Regions from separate parts of the Ohtaekwangia sp. genome, predicted to be linked through region 2. Evidence: riboswitches for the same ligand, from Rfam matches in the RefSeq annotation. Region 2 holds a riboswitch; the other holds the start of a gene.
What was found. A riboswitch is a leader RNA that binds a small molecule or an ion and turns the genes downstream of it on or off. The one in region 2 is predicted to bind S-adenosylmethionine.

Region 1 (3,204 bases), on a different contig from region 2:
CACTCGTCATCCGTCTCTTTTTTCTTGGCCGATCCTTTTACCGTTTCTGCAAACTCCAGCAGGCGCTCGGTGGCATCGTCTCTGCGATTCAGCAGGACATCTTCTACACGCTCCAGCAGCTCTTTGTCGATCTCATCGTATACTTCCAGCATCGTTGGGTTTACAATACCCATGTCCATACCATTTTTTATAGCATGATACAGGAAGGCAGAGTGCATTGCTTCGCGCACTTTCTGATTTCCTCGAAAGCTGAACGACACGTTGCTTACACCACCACTCACATGTGCACCCGGTAAATTTTCGCGTATCCATTTGGTAGCACGAAAAAAATCAAGTGCGTAGTTACGGTGCTCTTCTATACCGGTAGCTACCGGAAATATATTCGGATCGAAAATGATATCCTCCGGAGGGAACTTTACTACGTTCACCATGATATCATAGGCGCGCTTGCAAATCGATATTCTTCGTTCGTATGTATCGGCTTGTCCCTGTTCATCGAATGCCATCACTACTACAGCAGCTCCATAGCGCTTCACCAGCTTTGCCTGACGAATAAATTCTTCTTCTCCTGATTTTAAGCTGATGGAGTTTACAATGCCTTTACCTTGCAGGCATTTCAATCCGGCTTCGATCACCTCCCACTTGGATGAATCGACCATTACGGGTATAACTGCAATCTCCGGTTCAGAAGCCATTAAGTTCAGATACTTGACCATGGCTGCTTTGGAGTCGAGCATCCCCTCATCCATGTTCACATCAATCACCTGCGCTCCACCCCTCACCTGGTCGAGTGCTACTTCCAATGCTTCTTCAAATTTATCTTCCTTAATCAGCTTCAGAAACTTTGCCGAACCTGTTACATTCGTTCGTTCTCCAATGTTAACAAAATTCGACTGCGGTGTAATTTCTATTGCTTCAAGGCCACTTAATTTCAATCTGTAATCCATGGGTGGGTCAATTATCAAAGCCTGCTTTCGCAGGATGTTGCTTTATTATTCGAGGTTAGCTTTCGACTATATATCGGATGATTTTTTTGTATATATATGACTATCAGTTTACAGTTTCTGCTACTGAAGTCTGTATTAGTCGTGGTTTATATTTAGCAGCTATGGATGCTATGAGTTTAATATGATCGGGTGTAGTGCCGCAGCAACCACCTACAATATTGATCAATCCTTCCTTGAGAAATACTTCAACCTGCGAACCCATCTCTTCGGGGGTTTGATCGTAATGTCCAAACTCATTGGGAAGCCCTGCATTTGGATACGCGCTCACAAAGAATGGCGCCTTCTCATTCAACACCTGTAGATACGGTCTCAACTGGCTCGCACCAAGCGCGCAGTTCAATCCTATACTTAACAATGGCACATGCGATACAGACACAAGGAACGCTTCTGTAGTTTGCCCGGATAATGTTCTTCCACTTGCATCGGTAATCGTTCCTGACACCATCACGGGTAACGTCTTGCCAATTTCATCAAACAACTCCTGTATCGCGAACAGGGCAGCCTTCACATTAAGTGTGTCAATAATCGTTTCCAGCAGCAGTATATCTGCGCCTCCGTCTATAAGACCTTTTGCCTGTTGCTTGAATGCAAGGGCAAGCTCATCGAACGTAATCGCTCTATAGCCCGGGTTATTTACATCCGGAGAAAGTGAAGCCGTCTTGTTGGTAGGCCCCATAGCACCGGCCACAAATCGCGGCTTGGACGGATCTTTTTTGGTATACTCATCTGCAACTTCTTTGGCAATCTTTGCAGAGTAATAGTTCAGGTCATATACCGCATCTTCCAGATGATAATCGGCCTGGGCAATGGTTGTACCACTAAACGTGTTGGTTTCGAGTATATCCGCACCTGCTTCCAGGTATTGACGATGTATTTCTTTAATAATGTCCGGACGCGTGATAGAAAGAACATCGTTATTTCCTTTCAGCGGAGACGGATGGTTTTTAAAACGCTCACCGCGAAAGTCTTCTTCTTCCAGCTTATACCGCTGAATCATCGTACCCATAGCACCATCGATTACGAGGATACGTTCTTTCAAAATGTCTTCGATTTTCATAAAGCCCTCCATAATTTGATATTCGCTATCCAGAGAGCCCGTAAGGTGGGTTTACTTATCTTTTCCACCACAAGTCAAGTATTTGTAGTGAAAGGGATTTAGCACAACATTCCTTCCGGAATAGGATGCTAAGACGTCATCGGGCCCAGTCCCTCAGTCTTTCTGGATAAGCAAGCACAAATAAAATGAATAGGAAGGAAACTACAAAACTTTAAAGCTGCGAGCTGCGATGCGTTAGCCGTTATCTGTTACACGTTAATCGAAGATGGCTTTCGTGTAGTGGAAAACAATTAACAAGGTAACGATGTGAAATTTTAATAACGAACAAGGAACATCAGTTAACGAATAGTTAAGGTTACCAAGTTAACTGTTACTTGGTGGAGTTTATAACGGTTAACCTGTAACAGTTAACGTGTAACCCATTCTTTCAGCAGGCGGCCCAAAACCTGTTGCCATTTCCCGCAAACGTTTATTGAAATTTAACTTTGCAGATTGCATCTCGAACGAATCATTTCATGATCTTTGCAATACCAAATTGTACCTCAGCCATGAACCAATATTCCACGGGTATTTGTAACCTCTCGTTTGTGTTAACGGCTCCGCTATCTGTACTTTATCCAGCATCTATACTCCGCGCCGAATGAAAATTGCCGCCATCGACATCGGTTCCAACGCTATACGCTTTCAGGTTTCTACTGTACTGACGAACGATAAAACACACCCGGTATTTAAAAAACTGGAATACATACGCTTTCCGCTTCGTTTGGGACACGATGTGTTCACTACTCAGCGCATCAGTGATAAAAGCATCAGCAAGTTCAAGAAGCTTATGAAAGCTTACAAATTGTTGTTGGAACTTTATGAGGTAGACAGCTATATGTTCTGCGCAACCTCGGCTATGCGCGAATCTGATAACGGAAGTGAATTAGCCGACCAGATACAGGAGGAATTTGGCATCACCATCAACATCATCGATGGCAACCGTGAAGCTGAGCTAATCAATCGGGCCATCAGCTCATACCTCACAGACGAAACATATCTCCATATTGATGTGGGTGGTGGCAGTACCGAGTTAAACTTGTACGCTGGCGGCAAAAAAATAAAAACCCGCTCTTTCAAGATTGGATCAGTACGTGTACT
Region 2 (3,204 bases):
GAAGCCACCGGCTGGGCTTTCAGCTCAGGCGAGACAGAAGCAACAGAGCCGGTAATATCTTTTCGTTTTTGTTCTCCATAACCGATTACTACGATCTCATCCAGCACATTTTCAATTTGCAGGGTAACGTCCGTAGGTTCGCCGGTCAGTTCATATATTTCTACTTCCTGTTGTTTATAGCCTACCAGGTTTACCTGTAGTGTAAACGGAAATTCTTTGGGTGGTGTAAACTCAAAGTTTCCTTCTGTATCCGATATAGCATACGAAGATGATCCTTTCAATACGATGGTAGCACCGGGTAAAGGATCTCCCGCTGCATCTTTAACAGACCCGGTCAACTTCTCCTGTGCATAGGCAAATCCGGAGAGTATAACCGAGACGAATGTGGTCAGTAAAATTCTTTTCATTTTTAAAAGGTTAAAGGATTACCATGCAGCGCTCGATTCTGAGTGCTGCGAGGTTGTTTGTTAGTATAGTTTGTTAAATCCGGTTGCTGTTATTGGGCGGCTGCGCGTTGTTCGAATTTTTCCTTCTCAATCTCGAAGCGCTTGAGCTCCGGCTTCAGGTATCCGAACGCATGAAGATCGTTCTGGCTGTTGTCGATCACCCAGAGTAAAAATTTCAACGCCTCCGCGTTTGTATTTACTTTGCTAAGCGACAGATGCAGATACTCTACCGGTATATTTTTGATTTTTTCATCGCTTTCGAGGCGTGTGATTACGGCATCAAGGTCATCGAATATTTTTTCGCTGTCACTCACACGGCCATTATCGTCAAGGTCGATGGGAAGTATGGATAAACCTGCTGCAGGCTTACGTGTTTTTGCATCGTAAAGAAGTCCGAGTGTGCCATACGATACACCGGTAGTATCTTTCAGCAAGGCTTTGATCAAATGCTCATCCGCACCGGCAATAGCTTTACCGGAAATGTTTTGCTGTTCATAACCAAAGTAATGTGCGAACGTAACCGGTGCGCCCGCTTTTTGCAGCCGCGTGTAAATAGTATAGGGTACTTTTATTTCCTGCTTCTTATCCTTATCAGCCAGGATGTCGTGAAAATATAGTTGCTTGATCAGCGGGGCTGTCAATCCTTTATCATGATATACCTTGGCGAAAGCGGAAAACGCGTTGGCCACGGGCAGCAAAGCGTAGCGGCCAATGTAAAGATAATCGCGACTATCTTTAAACGACTTTTCTGCTTCGTATGCTTCGATCAGCAGGTCATACTTGGCCGGATCGGTTGTAGTACGTGTCTCGATAACTATATCTGCAGAAGGATTGACTGTTTTATAGTCTTTGATCCACTTTTCTACCAGCGGATATGCGAAGCGCACACCGGTGATCACCACTTTGCTTTTCTGTGTTTCCTGGGCTACACTCGCACTGGCTATGAGCAGCAGGAAATAAACTATCAATACGGAAATGAAAGATTTCATGTCTTTTTATAAATGAAATGGTAAATGAAACAACCGGAAATTGGCGGCTACGGTATACACCGGGCCTTAAAGAAATTCCACCAAAAAATCCTTAAGACCGGTGTATCCGGAACCATATAGCGTTAATGAGTGCTTATCGAATGATAAGGGTTTGCGAGCGCAGATATAGTATATGCTCAGCACATGGAACAACAACAGCAACAACTACCGTGGTAGCGTGTAAAGGAAGCGGCATATCTCGCAACAGAGAATGCCCTGGTTGAAAAACTGTTCGTTTTCATGGGGTTGATTTTATAGTTCCAAACTTTATTGGCAGGCTTGAGCACCTTGTCTTTGGTGGATGACTGGTTGCCAGAAGTTCACAGAGCCTGTTCTCTCCCTTCTTCGCTATAAAATCAATCTGGTGGGAATTGATTTGTCTACTAATTCGATAGACAAAAGTATGTTGGCGGTATTATATATGCAAGGCTCAACGATTTATTTTCTTCTATTTCGTGTTAATTTTTTAATAGGAGGATATAGATGTCTAACTGTTGTTAGGGCAGCAATTATGAAAACAGCTCGTTTGTGGGATCTATATATATAAGAGTGCTCAAAGCTATATATAGCGTTTGCAGGCGATTGACTTGTGGAAAATGCTACACGCTATGCTGTCAGCTGAATAGTAAAAATGCAATAATGAGTGTGATAACAATATTGAATCCCTGCGCGATCAGGAAAGCATAAAGTGGTTTTTTGCTGTCTTCGTTAAAAAGATCAGAAAATTTTGTTTCCAAGCCAATACTGGTAAAAGCGAGGGCGAACCACAACGTCTGAATGCTTTTTAAACTGTCTTTTACAACGGTTACTGTGTCGGCTTTCAGTATGAACGAGAAGAGGAGGGAGGCAGCGACAAATCCCAGCACAAATTTAGGAAAGCGCTCCCAGATAACACCGAGTGTAGGTTTGGTTACACTGCCATCGGCTTGTGTTTTGTTGGTATACGTCCAATATATACTAATGGCAAAGGCTGCCACCCCCAACAATACATTCTGCGAAAATTTTACTATCGTACTGACCTTTAGTGCCGTGTCGCCTACTAACGATCCCGAAGCAACCACCGCTCCCGTGGTGTCGATGCTACCACCCAGCCAGGCACCGGTAACTTCCTGCGAAAAATGAAAGTAGCTGGCGATATAGGGCATCACGATCATCATGGGTATAGCCACAATAAGTACCAGCGAAATAACATACGAGAGTTTTTTGGAGTCGCCTTGTATGGCACCGGCCGTAGCAATAGCAGCCGATACACCGCAAATGGAAACGGCACTGGAGATCATCATGGTAAGTTCTTCATCAAGCTTCAGCTTGCGACAGATCCAGTATGCAAAATACCATACACTCAGTACAACAGCCAGCGCCTGTATTAACCCCAGACCACCGGCTTTGAGTATATCTGTGAAAATTACACCGGTACCCAATAAGACAAGACCAATCTTGACAAATAACTCGGTAGAGAGTGTACTTCGAAACCAATCAGGGAGTGTTGTGGCATTGCTAATGAGCAGGCCTATGGAAAGACTAAAAATGACAGCTTCAAGATTCAGCGACTTAATAGTGCTGTTCCCTGCCAGTATCAGGGCGACCATGGTAAGTGCAAAGAGTATTGGGAATACGCGGAGCATATTTCGCCACGACTTGTTCGTTAACACAGCGCCCAATACCGCGATGATACAGGTATAGACGAATTGTATAACCATGTTCAGCAGGTTGGCCGGTGCCAATACTTT

Region 1: linked by a shared signal. The riboswitch ahead of metH (methionine synthase) and the one ahead of V7Q33_RS17950 (hypothetical protein) in region 2 are both predicted to bind S-adenosylmethionine.

The regions. Positions count from the first base shown of each region.
Region 1 is NZ_DAIQRQ010000003.1:123,044-126,247, reverse strand. Features, by position in the region: partial or broken gene metH (methionine synthase) at 1-2,064, opposite strand, end outside; SAM riboswitch class I at 2,117-2,237, opposite strand; gene V7Q33_RS02570 (Ppx/GppA phosphatase family protein) at 2,705-3,204, shown strand, end outside.
Region 2 is NZ_DAIQRQ010000052.1:7,975-11,178, reverse strand. Features, by position in the region: gene V7Q33_RS17955 (SusC/RagA family TonB-linked outer membrane protein) at 1-407, opposite strand, end outside; gene V7Q33_RS17950 (hypothetical protein) at 497-1,435, opposite strand; SAM riboswitch class I at 1,724-1,831, opposite strand; gene V7Q33_RS17945 (YeiH family protein) at 2,089-3,204, opposite strand, start outside.